Streptacidiphilus albus JL83: one gene and its partner. The protein of the gene in region 2 interacts with the protein of the main gene of each other region in a pairwise test. Links are inferred from orthologs where the notes say so. Each region holds a gene or a part of one and is shown on either strand. Other genes may lie near its edges. The genes, in order: pcrA and lpdA.

The links.
Region 1: the proteins of lpdA (region 2) and pcrA interact in binary tests that used the Escherichia coli proteins (3 or more experiments, as listed by UniProt). The link is inferred for Streptacidiphilus albus JL83 from one-to-one orthologs.

The regions. Positions count from the first base shown.
Region 1 is NZ_JQML01000001.1:5,721,776-5,730,730, reverse strand. What follows is about bases 1,740-4,944. They hold pcrA (DNA helicase PcrA), read right to left. Parts: upstream 4,562-4,944; coding sequence 1,940-4,561; downstream 1,740-1,939. Other genes in these bases: BS75_RS25110 (RNA 2'-phosphotransferase), read left to right, coding at 4,667-4,944; BS75_RS25120 (esterase/lipase family protein), read left to right, coding at 1,740-1,894. In the rest of the region: BS75_RS25130 (GNAT family N-acetyltransferase), read left to right, coding at 1-275; BS75_RS25125 (cobalamin B12-binding domain-containing protein), read right to left, coding at 333-746; more of BS75_RS25120, read left to right, coding at 1,070-1,739; more of BS75_RS25110, read left to right, coding at 4,945-5,254; BS75_RS25105 (LuxR C-terminal-related transcriptional regulator), read right to left, coding at 5,293-6,024; BS75_RS25100 (PspC domain-containing protein), read right to left, coding at 6,021-7,418; BS75_RS25095 (PspC domain-containing protein), read left to right, coding at 7,536-8,912; BS75_RS25090 (hypothetical protein), read left to right, coding at 8,909-8,955. UniProt on the Escherichia coli protein: A helicase with DNA-dependent ATPase activity. Unwinds DNA duplexes with 3'-5' polarity. Translocates on single-stranded DNA with 3'-5' polarity. Initiates unwinding more efficiently from a nicked substrate than double-stranded DNA.
Region 2 is NZ_JQML01000001.1:2,195,434-2,204,161, forward strand. What follows is about bases 2,725-5,702. They hold lpdA (dihydrolipoyl dehydrogenase), read left to right. Parts: upstream 2,725-3,508; coding sequence 3,509-4,897; downstream 4,898-5,702. Other genes in these bases: BS75_RS09550 (leucyl aminopeptidase), read left to right, coding at 2,725-3,226. Also shown: cobT (nicotinate-nucleotide--dimethylbenzimidazole phosphoribosyltransferase), read left to right, coding at 1-672; BS75_RS09545 (adenosylcobinamide-GDP ribazoletransferase), read left to right, coding at 679-1,515; more of BS75_RS09550, read left to right, coding at 1,715-2,724; BS75_RS09565 (esterase/lipase family protein), read left to right, coding at 6,961-8,331; BS75_RS09570 (tetratricopeptide repeat protein), read left to right, coding at 8,324-8,728. UniProt on the Escherichia coli protein: Lipoamide dehydrogenase is a component of the glycine cleavage system as well as of the alpha-ketoacid dehydrogenase complexes.

The DNA of each region.
Region 1 (8,955 bases), 3.5 Mb from region 2 along the record:
TCGGCGTCTACGACCGCGCCTCCGACGCCCAGGTCGGCTATGCCCGGGTCGTCACCGACCGGGCGACCTTCGCCTGGCTCTGCGACGTCTTCATCTCACCCGCCGTACGCGGCAAGGGCCTCGGCACCGCCCTGGCCGCCGGCGTCCGGGACCACCTCGCCCCGTACGGCCTCCGCCGCATCATGCTGGCCACGGCGGACGCCCACGGGGTCTACGCCAAGGCGGGCTTCGAGCCACTCGCCCAGCCCGAACGCTGGATGGCCCTGGGCAGCTAGCGGCGCCGGTTCCGTCCCGCCGCCCGACAGGGGCGGCGGGACGGAACCAGGAGGCCGCTACGCCGCCGCGCCCGAGCCCACATGGCCGACCACCCAGGCCACCACGTCCCGGGTCGACGCCCCGGGGGTGAAGATCTCCGCCACGCCCATCTCCTTCAGCAGCGGGATGTCGTCCTCCGGGATGATGCCGCCGCAGAAGAGCTTGATGTCCTCCGCCTCGCGCTCGCGGAGCAGCTCCACCACCTTGGCGCAGAGGGTCATGTGCGCGCCGGAGAGGATCGACAGGCCGATGCCGTCGGCGTCCTCCTGGATCGCGGTGTCCACGATCTGCGCCGGGGTCTGGTGCAGCCCGGTGTAGATGACCTCCATACCCGCGTCCCGGAGCGCCCGGGCGATCACCTTGGCCCCGCGGTCGTGGCCGTCCAGGCCCGGCTTGGCCACCACCACACGGATCGGTCCGGACACACCCATCGTTGCCTCCTGCGTCAGCGCGGACGACCCCGACCGGGTTTCCGCGTCCGTTTCCTGGTTCTGCCCCGTGCGCCCGACGTTAACAGTCGTTCGCATCGCTAGGGCGGAGGTTATCGTCCGCGCTGCCCCTGCGCCGTTTCACGGCCCCGACCGAGGGGAGAATCACACCGGAACCAACGTTCACCGCACGTTGGACCCGGCGCCGCCCGGCCGCAATCCACCCGTGCCCACCCACTTCACCCGGCACCGTGCGCCCCTGTCCGTCCGACCACGGGACCTGTCCGCCGGCCCCTGCGTCCGCCTGCACCTGGGAGTCCGGAGCCGTGAGCTGCATCCCTCTGCGCCGAACCGTCGACCTCGTCCGCGCCGCCGGGCTGGAGACCGCCGCCCTCGCCGGGCAACTGCTGCTCGCGCCGACCGGCCTCACCCCCGGCCGCTGGCCGCCGCCGGCCCCGACCTGCGTCCACCCGCCGCAGCCGTCCCGGCGCACCGGCACGGCCCCGCCCGGACACGCCCCGGTGCTGCTGCTGCACGGCCTGTTCGAGAACCGTGCCGTGTTCACCCTGCTCCGGCGCTCACTGCGCAGCCACGGCTGGGAGCATGTGCACGCCCTCGGCTACAGCCCGCTGACCGCGGACGTCCACGGCGCCGCCGTCCGCTTCGGCCGACAGGTGGTCAGCACCCGGCAGCTGTACGGGGGTGAGCGGGTCGCGGTGGTCGGCCACAGCCTCGGCGGGCTGATCGCCCGCTACTACGTCCAGCACCTCGGCGGATCCGAGCACGTCCACACGGTGGCCACCCTCGGCACCCCGCACAGCGGCACCCCCACCGCGCTGCTGCTCCATCCGCTGCCGCTGGCCCGTCAACTCCTGCCGGGCAGCCGGACGCTGCGGACGCTGAGCGCCCCCGCGCCGGACTGCGACACCCGGTTCCTCTGCTTCTGGGGCGACTTCGACCCGCTGGTGCTGCCACCCGGCAGCGCCCGGCTGCTCCACCCCGACCTGCTGGTGGAGAACATCCGGGTGGCCGGGGCCGGCCATGTCTCGCTGCCGGTCCATCCCCAGGTGCTGGCCCTGCTCCGGCAGCGCCTGTCGAACCCGCCCGCCCCCGCCGTCCGACTCACTGCGGCCGAACGGCTCACCGCCTGACGGACGGCCAGTACCTGACGGACGACCAGTACCTGACGGCCGGGCTCAGAGCTTCTCCACCGGGGCGTAGCGGAGCAGCAGTTGCTTGGTGCCCTCGGTGCCGAAGTCGATGGTGGCCTTGGCGTCGTCGGCCGGGCCGGCCACGGCGACGACCGTGCCGAGACCGAAGCGGTCGTGGGTGACCCGGTCGCCGACGGCCAGCGAGACCGCCGGGCGGTCCTTCATCCGGCCCGCGCTCCTGCCCCAGCCGGCCGGCGCCGCCCGCTTGCCCGAGCCGCTGCCGAAGCCGCTGGTCAGACCGCTGGACGAGCCGCGCGAGGAGCCGCCGAAGCCGCCCCTGGCCGAGGGCGCCGCCGAGGCGGCCGAGCGCTTCTCGTCGACCAGCGTCGGCGGGATCTCCTCCAGGAAGCGCGAGGCCGGGTTGTACGAGGGCTGGCCCCAGGCCGAGCGCAGCACGGCGCGGGAGAGGTAGAGCCGCTCGCGGGCCCGGGTCAGCCCGACGTACGCCAGTCGGCGTTCCTCCTCCAGCTCCTTGGGCTGAGCGAGGGCACGCTGGTGCGGGAAGACGCCGTCCTCCATGCCGGTGAGGAAGACCACTGGGAACTCCAGCCCCTTGGCCGTGTGCAGCGTCATCAGCGTGATGACGCCCTTGTTCTCGCCCCCCTCATCATCCGGAATCTGATCCGAGTCGGCGACCAGAGCCACCCGCTCCAGGAAGCCGGCCAGGCCGCGGGCCACCGGCTCGGCGTCGGGGTCCTCGGCGTCGAGCTCCCCCTCGGCCGAGGCGAGCGCGGCCTCGGCCGCCGCCTCGGCCTGCTCGAACTCCAGGGCCACGGCCGCGAGTTCCTGCAGGTTCTCGACCCGGGTCTCGTCCTGGGGGTCGGTCGAGGCCTGCAGCTCGGCCAGGTAGCCGGTCTCCTCCAGCACCGCCTCCAGCACGGCCGCCGCACCCGCGCCCGAGTCGACCACGCCGCGCAGCTTGGCCAGCAGCTCGTTGAACTTCTTCACCGCGTTGGCCGAGCGCGCGGCCATCCCGTATGCCTCGTCCACGCGCCGCAGCGCCTCGGCGAAGGAGATCCGCTCGCGCTGGGCCAGCGCGTCGATCATCGCCTCGGCACGGTCGCCGATCCCGCGCTTGGGAACGTTGAGGATCCGCCGCAGCGGCACCGTGTCCTCGGGGTTGGACAGCACCCGCAGGTAGGCCAGGACGTCCTTGACCTCCTTGCGCTCGTAGAAGCGCACCCCGCCGACGACCTTGTAGGGCAGCCCGACCCGGATGAACACCTCTTCGAACACCCGGGACTGGGCGTTGGTCCGGTAGAAGACCGCGACATCGCCGGGGCGGGCGTCGCCGGCGTCGCACAGCCGGTCGACCTCGTCGGCGACGAACTGGGCCTCGCCGTGCTCGTCGTCCGCGACGTAGGAGACGATCCGGGCGCCGTCCGCGCCCGCCGTCCACAGGTTCTTGGCCCGGCGGTTGGTGTTGCGCTCGATCACCGCGTTGGCGGCGCTCAGGATGGTCTGGGTGGAGCGGTAGTTCTGCTCCAGCAGGATCGTGGTCGCGCTCGGGTAGTCCTCCTCGAAGTCGAGGATGTTGCGGATGGTCGCACCCCGGAAGGCGTAGATCGACTGGTCCGCGTCACCGACCACGCACAGCTCGGCCGGCGGCACCGACGCCAGCCCGGCCGCCGCCGGATTGACGTACTCGCCGTCCACCGTCATCTTGGGCCCGGAGCCGGCCGCGCCCCCGGACAGCTCCCGGACCAGGGTGTACTGGGCGTGGTTGGTGTCCTGGTACTCGTCCACCAGGATGTGCCGGAAGCGGCGGCGGTAGTACTCGGCGACGCTCGGGAACGCCTGCAGCAGGTGCACCGCGGTCATGATGATGTCGTCGAAGTCCAGCGCGTTGGCCTCGCGCAGCCGCCGCTGGTACAGGGTGTAGGCCTCCGCGAGCTTCCGCTCCATCGGGTTCTCGGCCTGCCCGGCGTAGGTCTCCTCGTCGATGAGCTCGTTCTTGAGGTTCGACACCTTCGAGGTGAAGGACTTCGGCGGGAACTGCTTGGGGTCGAGGTCCAGGTCCCGGCAGCACAGCGCCATCAGCCGCTGGGAGTCGGCCGAGTCGTAGATCGAGAAGCTGGAGGTGAAGCCCAGCAGCTTGCTCTCGCGGCGCAGGATCCGGACGCAGGCGCTGTGGAAGGTGGACACCCACATCGCCTTGGCCCGGGGGCCGACCAGGTCCTCGACCCGCTCGCGCATCTCACCGGCGGCCTTGTTGGTGAAGGTGATGGCCAGGATCTCCCCCGGCTGCACCCCCCGCGCCGCGAGCAGGTAGGCGATCCGGTGGGTCAGCACCCGGGTCTTGCCCGAACCGGCGCCGGCCACGATCAGCAGCGGCGACCCGGCGTGCACCACGGCCTCGCGCTGCTGCGGGTTCATCCCGTCCAGCAGCTGCACCGGATCCACGACGGTGCGCGGGGCGCCGTCGCGGTGGAACGCGTCCCGGCCGGGCGGCGGCGCGTCGAAACGGCCCGCGAACAGGTCGGCGGGCAGCTCCTCCTCGTAGGGGGCGTCGTCGAAGGGCGCGCCGTCGAAGGGGGCGTCGTCGTACGGCGCGTCACCCGGGGCGTCCAGGCCGGGCAGGGGGATGTCGTCAAAGAGGCTGCTCATCGTCTCCGAGTCTAGGCCGCCCCGCCGACAGCCCTCTCCAAAAGCCGGCAGCCGCCGCAAAAACCGGGAGACAGCGCCTGCGGCGACTCCGTACCGTCATCGGACATGTCACATTCGAACGACCCTGACACCGCACAGACGGTGAAGCAGTCGCGTTTCCTCTCCCTGGTGCTCCGGCACGAACCCGACCGGATCGGCCTCACCCTCGACCCGGGCGGCTGGGTCGCCGTCGACGAACTGCTGGCGGCGCTGGCCGCGCACCGGCGGCCGATGACCCGGGACCGGCTGGACCGCGTGGTGGCCGACAACGACAAGCAGCGCTTCGCCTTCGACGCCACCGGCACCCGGATCCGGGCCAGCCAGGGCCACAGCGTCCAGGTGGAGCTGGGCTACGCCGAGGCCGAACCGCCCGCCGTGCTGTTCCACGGCACCCACCCCGGCGCGCTGGCCGCCATCCGCCGCGAGGGGCTGCGCCCGATGCAGCGGCACGCCGTGCACCTCTCCCCCGACCGGGAGACGGCCGGCCGGGTCGGCGCCCGCCGGGGTCGCCCGGTGGTGCTGGTGGTGGACGCGGCCCGGATGGCCGCCGCGGGCCACCGGTTCCGGGTCAGTGCCAACGGCGTCTGGCTGACCGACGCGGTCCCGTCGGAGTACCTCGGCGGGCACGGTGCCCGGACCGGCGACCGGAGCTGAACCCGGAGCTGAACCCGGAGCCGGCGGATCCAGGTCGGTCAGACCAGTCGGCGGGCGGTCGCCCAGCGGGTCAGTTCGTGACGGTTGCTCAACTGGAGCTTGCGCAGCACCGCCGAGACATGGCTCTCGACCGTCTTCACCGAGATGAACAGCTGCTTGGCGATCTCCTTGTACGCGTAGCCGCGCGCGATCAGCCGCAGCACCTCGCGCTCCCTGGTGGTGAGCCGGTCCAGGTCCTCGTCGACCGGAGGGGTGTCGGTCGCGGCGAAGGCATCCAGTACGAAGCCGGCCAGTCGGGGTGAGAAGACCGCGTCGCCGTCGGCGACCCGGAAGATCGCGTCCACCAGGTCGGTGCCGGTGATGGTCTTGGTGACATAGCCGCGCGCGCCGCCGCGGATCACGCCGATGACGTCGTCGGCCGCGTCGGAGACCGACAGCGCCAGGAAGCGCACCGCCCCCGCGCCCTCGGGCGAGTCCGCCGGCGCGGTGCCGCCGGGCATCAGCGAGGCGCAGCGCCGCAGCACCTCGACCCCGCCGCCGCCGGGCAGGTGCACGTCCAGCAGGACCACGTCCGGCCTGGTCGCGGTGACCACCGCGACGGCCTGCTCGACATCGTCCGCCTCGCCGACCACGTCCACGCCGGTGGCCTCGGTCTGCCCGATCTCGGCGCGCACGCCGGTACGGAACATCCGGTGGTCGTCGACCAGGACGACCCGCGCCCGGCGGCCGACGGCCGCGGTTCCCTCGGTGCTCTCTTCCCCGCCCGTCATCCCTCGGCCCTCTCCATCTCAAGTTCGACCTCGGTACCGCCGGCCGGTGCCGGTCGTACCCGGGCGTGCCCGCCGTGCCGCTGCATCCGGCCGATGATCGACCCGCGCACGCCCATCCGGTCCTCCGGCACCGAGGCCAGGTCGAAACCGGGCCCGCGATCACGGACGAACACCCACACCGTATTCCCTTCGACCTCGGCATACACCGAGACCGGCTCGCCGCCGCCGTACTTGGCGGCGTTCACCACCGCCTCCCTGGTCGCCTGGACCTGGGCGGCGAGCCCCTCGTCCATCGGGCAGTCGCCGACGTGGATGAACTCGACCGGGATCCCGTGCAGGTCCTCCACCTCGGCGGCGACCGCGCGGATCGACTCGGCCAGGGTGGCCGGCGCGCCGGCGGACTCGCCGGGACCGGACGGACGGTAGAGCCACTGCCGCAGGTCCCGCTCCTGGGCACGGGCCAGCCGGGAGACCTCCTTGGAGTCGTCGGCGTTGCGGAGGATCAGGGTCAGCGTGTGCAGCACCGAGTCGTGGATGTGCGCGGCGACCTCGGCCCGCTCCTGGGCCCGGATCCGCTCGCGCCGCTCGGCGCTGAGGTCCTGCCACATCCGCAGCATGTAGGGCCCGCCGAGCAGCAGCACCCCGGCCAGGACCGCGAGCACGGCCTGGAAGACCTTGGCGAAGTCGCCGATGGAGCCGGACTCCACCAGGAAGCCGACCACCCCGGCGGCGACCAGCACCACCCCGGCGCAGAGCCGGAGCAGCGCCGAGTTCCGCTTGCCGTCGCCGAGCGAGAACCAGCGCGCCCAGCGGGCGTCGTCGGCCTGCCGCCAGACCACGGCCACCCCGAGCCCGGCCACCAGGAACGGCCAGATGTAGGGCGAACTCGACTGCTTGGTCAGGGTGTTGAAGAGCACCAGGACGCCGGCGACCAGTGCTATCAGGGCCAGCAGCGGCCCCCGGTGCGCCTCGGCCTCACCGGCGCGCGGGCGCGGCCCGGGACCGCCGAGCGGCTCGCCCTGGAGGGTCTGCTGGAGCGCCCGGCGCACCCGCCGCCAGCCGCGCTCCTCCTTGACCAGCGAGTAGGGCCCGACACTGCCCTGCTGCCAGTAGCTGGGCACGCTGCGGATGCCCAGCGGCACCGCGAACCAGAAGGCCGCGTAGAGCAGCGCACCCAGGCCGTTGCCGAGCAGCAGCACCACGAAGGCCGCGCGCACCCAGAAGACCGGGACGCCGAGGTGGGCGGCGAGCCCGTTGGCCACCCCGCTGATCATCCGTCCCTCGGGGATCCGGTAGAGCTTCCGGATGCGCACGGGCTCGGCTTCGGTGCTCTCGGGGGTGAGGTCTGCTGCTGCCACCCCCTGATCGTCACACGGTCGGGGTGTGCCGGGCATCAGGGTTGCGCAGGAACCTTCCCTGTCGTTGCCCCGAGCTGTGTCAGGGTTGGCCTCAGGGTCGGACCAGGGAGATGACGGATGGGCGCAGCGGCGGGCGGGCCGGAGGATGGCGGTATGACAGAGGAGACACCGCCCGCACCGGAGTCGGGAACGGCAGAGCCACCGGAGGGACCGCGCGCGCCGACCCGGCCGCCGCTGGAACGCAGCACCAGCCACCGGGTGGTGGCCGGGGTGTGCGGCGGACTCGGCCGCCATCTGAACATCGACCCGGTGGTGTTCCGGGTGGTCGTCGCCGTGCTCTGCCTGTCCGGCGGGGTGGGCCTGTTCATCTACGGGCTGGCCTGGTTGATCATCCCGGTCGAGCAGGACGGCCCGAGCGAGCTGAAGCGGCTGATGTCCGGGCGGGTGGACGGCCAGTCGCTGGGGGCGGTGCTGGTCACGGTGCTGGGCACCGGGATCTTCTTCTCCTACATGGGCGACAGCGACCACCTGTTCCCGCTGCTGCTGATCGCGCTGCTGGCCTTCGCCGCGCTGCGCTACGACCCGGACCGGTTCCAGGCCAGGCCGGTACCGCCGGTCGCGGACGCCTCGGCTCCGGCCGACGCCCCGCTGTCGGCCCCGGCCGGCGAACCGCAGCCGCCACGGCCGGCCGCCACCGCTGCCACGGCCACGGCCACGACCGCGGTGATCGCGACCGATGCCATCGCCCCGCCCGCCCCGGCCTGGTGGCAGCGGCTGGACCCGCTGCTGAAGCCCGGGACGACGCCACCGCCGCCGCTCGCCGATCCGGAGCCGAGCCCGTTCCGGGTGCCGCCGCCGGAGCCGCCGGCGGCCCCGGACCCCGGGCCCCGGCAGCGGGAGCAGCGGCCGGAACCGCCCCGGCGGAGGCGCTCGGCGCTCGGCTCGGTCTTCTTCTGCCTCGCGGTGATCACCGGCGGCGTGATGTGGGCCGTCGGCGTGCGCACCCACCACGGCGTGAGCCTGCTCGCGGTGCTGGCCGCCGCCCTGCTGGTGCTCGGCCTGGGACTGATCGTCGGCACCCGCTGGGGACGCGGCCGGGGCCTGGTGCTCTGGGCGACCCTGCTGACCCTGGCCGTGGCGGCGGTGGGCGCCAGCCCGGTACCGCTGCGCACCTCGTTCCAGCACATCCGCTGGGCGCCGGCGGCGGTCGGCCAGTTGGCGCCGTCCTACCAGCTGGGCTCCGGTCAGGCGACGCTGGACCTGGCCGACGTGCGGCCCGGGGCCGGACAGCAGGCGCACACCAGGGCGAGCCTGGGCGCGGGGCTGCTCCGGGTGCAGCTGCCCACCGGGCCCGAGATCGTGATCACCGCCAAGGTGGGCGCGGGCGCGGTGGTCCTGCCCGGCGGCGACGGCAGCGGGGGCGTCTCCGCCTCCCGGACGGAGACGCTGAACGCGGGCGGTGCGGCGGAGTACGGAACGATCGACCTCGACCTGTCGGTCGGGGCGGGACAAGTGGAGGTCACCCAGTGAGGCGCCATCGACTCGATCTGTTCTCGCTGGTCACCGGGGTGGC
Region 2 (8,728 bases):
GGTGTGAGCACCCACCGGGTGCGCCGCGGGTCCGGCCGGATCGACATCGAGAACGCGCTCACCCGGGAGGAGGCCGAGGCGGCCTTCCGGGCCGGCATGGCCGTCGCCGACGAGGAGGCCGACTCCGGCACCGACCTGGTCGTCCTCGGCGACCTCGGGGTCGGCTCCACCACCGTCGCCGCCGTGCTGATCGGCGCGCTCTGCGGCAGCGACGCCGCCGCCGTCACCGGGCGCGGCTCCGGCATCGACGACCGGGTGTGGATGGTGAAGTGCGCGGCGATCCGCGACTCGCTGCGCCGCGCCCGCCCGGTCCTGGCGGACCAGCTCGACCTGCTGGCGGCGACCGGCGGCGCCGACTTCGCCGCGACCACCGGCTTCCTGCTGCAGTCCGCGCTGCGGCGCACCCCGGTGCTGCTGGACGGCGTGGTTTCGGCCGCCTGCGCCCTGGTGGCGCAGCGGATCGCGTTCCGGGCCCCCGAGTGGTGGCGGGCCGGCCAGGCGACCGGCGAGCCGGCCCAGGCCAAGGCGTACGACCGGATGAGCGTCGAACCGCTGCTGGACCAGCAGGTGAGCCTGGGTGCGGGCACCGGCGCGCTGATGGCGCTGCCGCTGCTGCAGGCCGCCTCCACGCTGCTGGCGGAGCTGCCGCTGGCGCCGGTCGACCAGGCCTAGCCGCCGATGCCGGACGGGCCGACCTCCACGCCGGACCGGCCGGCCTCGGCGGCGGACGGGCTGCGCTTCGCCTTCGGGACCCTGTCCGTGCTCCGGGTCCCGGTCCGCCGCTGGGACCGGCCGACGGCGGGGCGGGCGATGCTCTGCGCCCCGCTGGTCGGGCTGGTGCTGGGACTGGTCGCGGCGGCGGCGGGCGCGGCGCTGTCCTGGCTGGGCGGCGGAGCGCTGCTGGCCTCGGTCGCCGTCGTCGGCGTGCTCGCGGCGCTGACCCGCGGCCTGCACCTGGACGGACTGGCCGACGTCGCCGACGGCCTGGGCAGCAACAAGCCGCCGGAGGCGGCGCTGCGGATCATGAAGGCCTCGGACATCGGGCCCTTCGGGGTGCTGGTGCTGCTGCTGGTGATGCTGGCTCAGATCGCGGCGCTGGAGCGGGCGTTCGAGGCGGGCACGGCCCAGGGGGCGTGCGGCGCGGTGCTGGCCGCCGCGGTCGGCCGGGCCGCGCTGCTGCTCGGCTGCCGCACCGGCGTCCCCTCCGCCCGCCCCGACGGCCTGGGCGCGACCGTCGCCGGGACGGTGCGCACCGGATCCGCGCTGGTGGCGGCGGTGCTCACGGCGGCGGCGCTGGCCGCGGCCGGCTGGGCCACCGGCGGCCACGGCGGTCACGGCGCGCGCCTGGCGCTGGCCGCGCTGCTCGCCCTGGTCTGCGGGCCGGTGTGTTCTTCGCTGCTCCTGGCCCGTTGCGTGCGACGCTTCGGGGGGATCACCGGCGATGTCCTGGGTGCGATGGTGGAGACCTCGGCGACCGCCGCCGTGGTGCTCTGGGCCCTGTTCGCCGCCTCCTGACGCCGACCGACAGGCTTCTGACAGTCCGACATGCCGCGTGACACCACAAGCTGTGGTGACTCGAACCCCCCTGGGGGGCGCGGCTTTCCAGCATGCGGACTACCATGCAAGACGAGGTGCCCGGACCCAGTCGTGGCACCGCGAACCCTCGCCTCCTCAGCACCCGGCCGAGGACCGCATACAGAACAGGACGCATTACGTGACTTCAGTGTCTCTGAGCACCTCCGCGGCCAACGCGCTGCGCGCGGACGCCGTCGTCGTGGCGGTGGCCAAGGGCCCCAAGGGCCTCGTCCTCGCCCCGGGCGCCGAGACCGTCGACGAGGCGTTCGACGGCAAGCTCGCCGCCGTCCTCACCACCCTGGGCGCCACCGGGGCCGAGGGCGACTCCGTGAAGCTGCCGGCCCCGGCCGGCGTCAAGGCTTCGCTGATCCTGGCCGTCGGCCTGGGTGACGCGACCGAGGGCGACGCCTTCGACGCCGAGGCCCTGCGCCGCGCCGCCGGCACCGCCGCGCGTGCTCTCCACGGCTCCAAGAAGGCCGCCTTCGCGCTGCCGCTGGCCGACGCCGCCGCCGTCGAGGCAGTCGCCCTGGGCGCGCTGCTCGGCGCGTACACCTTCACCGCGTTCCGCAGCGAGGCCGCCCTGGCCGGCGGCAAGGACCCGCTGGCCGAGATCGCCCTGGTCGGCGCCAAGCGCGGGGACAAGGCGAACAAGGCCGCCGTCGACCGGGCCACCGTCGTCGCCGAGGAGATGAACCGCACCCGCGACCTCATCAACACCCCGCCGAACGACCTCTTCCCGAAGTCCTTCGCCGACATCGTCACCACCGTCGGCAAGGAGCACGGCCTCAAGGTCGAGGTGCTGGACGAGAAGGCGCTGACCAAGGGCGGCTTCGGCGGCATCATGGGCGTCGGCATCGGCTCCGCGCGCCCGCCGCGCCTGGTCAAGGTCGCCTACACCCACCCCAAGGCCAAGCAGACGCTCGCCTTCATCGGCAAGGGCATCACCTACGACTCGGGCGGCATCTCGCTCAAGCCGGCCGGCCACAACGAGACCATGAAGTGCGACATGTCCGGCGCCGCCGCCGTGTTCGCCGCCGTGGTCGCGGCCGCCCGCCTCGGGCTGCAGGTCAACGTCACCGGCTGGCTGGCGCTGGCGGAGAACATGCCCTCGGGCTCGGCCACCCGCCCCGGCGACGTGCTCAAGATGTACGGCGGCAAGACCGTCGAGGTGCTGAACACCGACGCCGAGGGCCGGCTGGTGCTGGCCGACGCGATCGTCCGCGCCGGCGAGGAGAAGCCCGACGCGATCGTCGACGTGGCGACCCTGACCGGCGCCATGATGATGGCGCTGGGCAGCCGCACCTTCGGCATCATGGCCAACCAGGACGACTTCCGGGACAAGGTCTTCGCCGCGGCCACCGCCGCCGGCGAGCAGTCCTGGCCGATGCCGCTCCCGGCCGAGCTGCGCAAGGGCATGGAGTCCCCGACCGCGGACATCGCCAACATGGGCGACCGGATGGGCGGCGGCCTGGTGGCCGGCCTGTTCCTGCAGGAGTTCGTCGCCGAGGGCATCTCCTGGGCGCACCTCGACATCGCCGGACCGGCGTTCCACGAGGGCGCGCCCTACGGCTACATCCCCAAGGGCGGCACCGGCTCGGCCGTGCGCACCCTGGTCCAGCTCGCCGAGGAGGCTTCGGCCGGAGCTCTGTAGCACCCCGGTCCCGACCGGTTCGAGGGGCGGCCCGCGCGGAATGCGCGGGCCGCCCCCGGCGTTCGCCATGAGCGCAACCGCACGGGCATCCGAGTGATGAGTGGACCGCAGGGCACCGCTGAGCGGGCTCACCGCGTCCACAGAGCGACCCGGGACATCATGCGGTGTGAACAAGTGCGAGGATGTATATCCGGCACGACTGGTCTCCCCACAAGGGAGTACCCAACCCCGGCCGGAGATCGACCGGGACGATCCGCACCCCTTTTGCATGGAGGACGTGACGTGGCGAACGACGCCAGCACCGTTTTCGACGTTGTCATTCTCGGAGGCGGAAGCGGCGGATACGCCGCCGCGCTGCGGGCGGCCCAGTTGGGGCTGCAGGTGGCCCTCATCGAGAAGGGCAAGCTCGGCGGTACCTGCCTCCACAACGGCTGCATCCCGACCAAGGCTCTGCTGCACGCGGGAGAGGTCGCCGACCAGACCCGCGAGAGCGCGGGCTTCGGCGTGAAGGCCACCTTCGAGGGCATCGACATCCAGGGCGTCCACGCCTACAAGGACGGCGTCATCGCCGGCCTGTACAAGGGCCTGCAGGGCCTGGTGGCCAGCCGCAAGATCACCTACGTGTCCGGTGAGGGCCGCCTCTCGTCCCCGACCACGGTGGACGTCAACGGCGAGCGCTACACCGGCCGCCACATCCTGCTGGCGACCGGCTCCGTGCCGAAGTCGCTGCCCGGCCTGGCCATCGACGGCGACCGGGTCATCTCCTCGGACCACGCGCTGACCCTGGACCGGGTCCCGCAGTCCGTGATCGTGCTCGGCGGCGGCGTCATCGGCGTCGAGTTCGCGTCGGTCTGGAAGTCCTTCGGGGCCGAGGTCACCATCATCGAGGCGCTGCCGCACCTCGCCCCGCTGGAGGACGAGAACTCCTCCAAGCTGCTGGAGCGGGCCTTCCGCAAGCGCGGCATCAAGTTCGAGCTGGGCGCCCGCTTCGCCGGTGTCGAGTACACCGCGACCGGTGTCCGCGCCTCGCTGGAGAACGGCAAGCAGGTCGAGGCCGAGCTGATGCTCGTCGCCGTCGGCCGCGGCCCGGTCTCGGCCGGCCTGGGCTACGAGGAGGCGGGCGTCGCGACCGACCGCGGCTACGTCCTCGTCGACGAGTACATGCAGACCAACGTCCCGACCATCTCCGCGGTGGGCGACCTGGTCCCGACCCTGCAGCTGGCGCACGTCGGCTTCGCCGAGGGCATCCTCGTCGCGGAGCGGCTGGCCGGCCTCAAGGTCGTCCCGATCGACTACGACGGCGTGCCGCGCGTCACCTACTGCAACCCCGAGGTCGCCTCCGTCGGCATCACCGAGGCCAAGGCCAAGGAGCTGTACGGCGCGGACAAGGTGGTCGTCGCCAAGTTCAACCTGGCCGGCAACGGCAAGTCGAAGATCCTGAAGACCGCCGGCGAGGTCAAGCTGGTCCAGGTCAAGGATGGCGCCGTGGTCGGCGTCCACATGGTCGGCGAGCGCATGGGCGAGCAGGTGGGCGAGGCCCAGCTGATCTACAACTGGGAGGCCCTGCCCAACGAGGTCGCCCAGCTGATCCACGCGCACCCGACCCAGAGCGAGGCCCTCGGCGAGGCCCACCTGGCGCTGGCCGGCAAGCCGCTGCACAACCACGACTGACGTCCCTCGCACCGCGTCCGACCCGGGGGCTGCCCCCGGAGCCCCAGGGCCACCCATCCGCACGCACCACAAGGAGCAACTGAAACCATGGCGGTCTCAGTAACACTGCCCGCGCTCGGCGAGAGCGTGACCGAGGGCACCGTCACCCGCTGGCTCAAGGCCGAGGGTGAGCGCGTCGAGGTCGACGAGCCCCTGCTCGAGGTCTCCACCGACAAGGTCGACACCGAGATCCCGGCGCCCGTGTCCGGCATCCTGGCCTCGATCAAGGTCGCTGAGGACGAGACGGTGGAGGTCGGCGCCGAGCTGGCCGTCATCGACGACGGCACCGGCGCGCCCGCGCCGGTCGCCGCACCCGTGGCCGCGCCGGTCGCCGAGCCGGCGCCGGTCGCCGCCGCTCCGGCCCCGGTCGCCGCGCCCGCCCCGTGGCCGCCGCGCCCGCCCCGGTCGCCGCCCCGGCTCCGGCCGCCGCCCCGGCCGCGCCGGTCGCCGGCACCCCGGTGCTGCTGCCCGCCCTGGGCGAGAGCGTCACCGAGGGCACCGTCACCCGCTGGCTCAAGGCCGAGGGCGACACCGTCGAGGCCGACGAGCCGCTGCTCGAGGTCTCCACGGACAAGGTCGACACCGAGATCCCGGCCCCGGTGTCCGGTGTCCTGGTGAAGATCAGCGTCGGCGAGGACGAGACGGTGGAGGTCGGCGCGGAGCTGGCCGTCATCGGCGTCGCCGGTGCCGCCCCCGCTGCCGCCCCGGCCCCGGTCGCCGCTGCTCCGGCCCCGTCGCCGCCCCGGCACCGGCCCCCGTGGCCGCTGCTCCGGCGCCGGTCGCCGCGCCCGCCCCGGTCGCCGCGCCCGCCCCGGCCCCGGTCGCCGCCCCCGTGGCCGCTCCGGTCGCCGCCCCGGCCCCGGTCGCCGCTGCCCGGCCCCGGTCGCCGCTCCGGCCCCCGTGGTCGCTGCTCCGGCCGCGCCGGTCGCCGACGCCGGCGACGCCTACGTCACCCCGCTGGTCCGCAAGCTCGCGGCCGAGCAGGGTGTCGACCTGGGCTCGCTGGAGGGCTCCGGCGTCGGCGGTCGCATCCGCAAGCAGGACGTCATCGCCGCCGCCGAGGCAGCCCGCGCCGCCGCTGCGGCCACGGCCGCCCCGGCCGCCGCCGCGAAGGCCCCGGCGACCATCGCCGAGGCCTCGCCGCTGCGCGGACAGACCGTCAAGCTGACCCGGATGCGCAAGGTCATCGCCGACAACATGCTCAAGGCGATGCAGACCACCGCGCAGCTCACCACCGTGGTCGAGGTGGACGTCACCAACATCATGCGGCTGCGCGCCAAGGCCAAGGCGGGCTTCCAGGCCCGCGAGGGCGTCAAGCTCTCGCCGATGCCGTTCTTCGTGAAGGCCGCGACCGAGGCGCTCAAGGCGCACCCGGTGGTCAACTCCACCCTCAACGACGCCGAGGGCACGATCACCTACCACGCGACCGAGAACGTCGGCATCGCGGTGGACACCGAGAAGGGCCTGATGGTCCCGGTCATCCACGACGCGGGCGACCTCAACATCGCCGGCATCGCCAAGAAGACCGCCGACCTGGCCGCCCGCACCCGGGACAACAAGGTCAAGCCGGACGAGCTGTCCGGTGGCACCTTCACCGTCACCAACACCGGCTCGCGCGGGGCGCTGTTCGACACCCCGATCTTCACCCCGCCGCAGGTGGCGATCCTCGGCATCGGCGCGACGGTCAAGCGTCCCGTCGTGATCGAGAGCCCGGAGCTCGGCACCACCATCGCCGTCCGCGACATGGTCTACCTGGCCCTGTCGTACGACCACCGCGTGGTCGACGGCGCCGACGCCGCCCGCTTCCTGGGCACCGTCAAGGCCCGCCTGGAAGAGGGCGCCTTCGAGGGCGACCTCGGCCTGTAAGGCCACCCCGCACCACGGCACCACCCCGCTGCCCCCGTCCCGCCCCGGCGAGACGGGGGCAGCGGTGCGTTCGGGGATCTACCCGGCCGGTGTCGGCGGCTGCAAGTACGGTGGTCCCACCAGCGGGGAGCGGGGCGGGTGGGGAAGCGGGGGCACGCGTGGAACGGCAAGCGGTCAGGGATCTCGTCGTGGTGCTGCCGGGCATCATGGGCAGTCGGCTGAGCAAGGACGGGCACGAGGTCTGGGGCCTGTCCGGCTCGGCGCTGCGGCGCGGGATCCGGACGTTCGGCGGTTCGGTGCGGCAGTTGACGCTCCCGCAGGACCTCGGCGACGAGCACCCGGGCGACGGGGTCGAGGCCACCGGACCGATGCGTGACGTCCACGGCCTGCCCGGGATGAGCCCGCTGATCAGCGGCTACACCGACCTGCTGGACTGGCTGGAGCGGAGCTTCACCCTCGATCGCGAGGACGCCCAGGGCACGCCCAACCTCGTCGCCTTCGGCTACGACTGGCGGCTCTCCTGCCGCTACAACGCCGAGCGGCTGCGGGTGACCGTCGACCGGGCGCTCGGCCGCTGGCGGGCCAGCCGGCCGGAGCGGGCCGAGGCCGAAGTCGTGCTCATCTGCCACTCGATGGGCGGCCTGGTCGCCCGCTACTACGCCGAGTGCCTGGGCGGGGCCGAGGTCGTCCGGCGCATCATCACCCTGGGCACCCCGCACCGGGGTTCGCTGGACGCCCTGCAGTCGCTGGTGCACGGGGTACCCGGCCTGAGCGGCTTCGCCCGGAGCCTGCCCTCGCTGCACCAGCTGCTGCCCGACTACGCCTGCCTGGTCGACGGCGGCAGGGGTCTGCTGCGCGTCGACGAGATGCCGGGGCTCCCCGGGGTGGATCCGAAGTTGCTGGCGGACGCCGCCGAGTTCCATGCCCGGATCCGGGCGGGCGGCGGAGGGTACGAGCTGATGCCGGTGACGGGCGTGCTCCAGCCGACGCTCACCACCGGTACCTACTCCGCCGGGAGCGTACTGGGCCTGGAGACCATCGGCGCGAGCGACGAGGGCGGCGACGGCCGCGTGCCCCGGCTCTCCTCCTGCCCCGACGGCTTCTCCCCCGCCTTCACCCCCAGCGAGCAGCACGGCTCGCTGCAGAACAACCCCGGCGTGCGCGACGCGATCTGGGGCTGGCTCGCATCCCAGCCGCGGTCCCATCGCGCCCCGGAGGACCAGGTCCGCTTCGGCATCAGGGCGGACGAGTACCCGTCGGCCGGGGCCGGCTGCCGGGTCGAGGCCGTCGTCCCGGAGACCTTCCGCGACTGGGATGCGCTGGCCCTGCGCGCCGAGCTGAGCCCTGTCGACGGCGGCGCGGGCCGCCCGGTGCAGCGGACCCTGGGCAATCGCGGCGAGGGCCGCTACGCCACGGAGTTCCCGCCGTCGGCCCCGGGCCTGTACCGGCTGACGGTCCGCCCGGCGTCGGCGCGGGAGGCGCAGAGCCTCACCGCACACGTGCTGGTCGGAGCGGCTGACGATGAGTGAGGAGCGCGGCACCCTGCTGGGGGTGGTGACCGAGCACTACGACCACGAGGCGGTCTTCCCCCACCTGCACGGCGCGAACGACCAACTGGAGCAGTTGGCGCAGCAGCTGAGCGAGTTCGGCTACCGGCCGGAGATCGTCAAGGACCAGCCCCTCGCCACCGTCAGGGCCCGGGTGAAGTCCTGGGCGGAAGGGCACCGCACGGACCACGGTCACTCGGCCGCGCTGGTCATCTGGTCCGGCCACGCCGAGGTCGTCGGCTCCGACCTGCGGTTCGCGGCCAGGGACAGCCTGCGGACCAAGGACCCCGATGACGCCTATGACGCGTCATCCCTGACCTACCGGGCCCTGGAGAGCGGTGCCGACCAGGTCCTCATCCTCATCGACACCTGCTTCGCC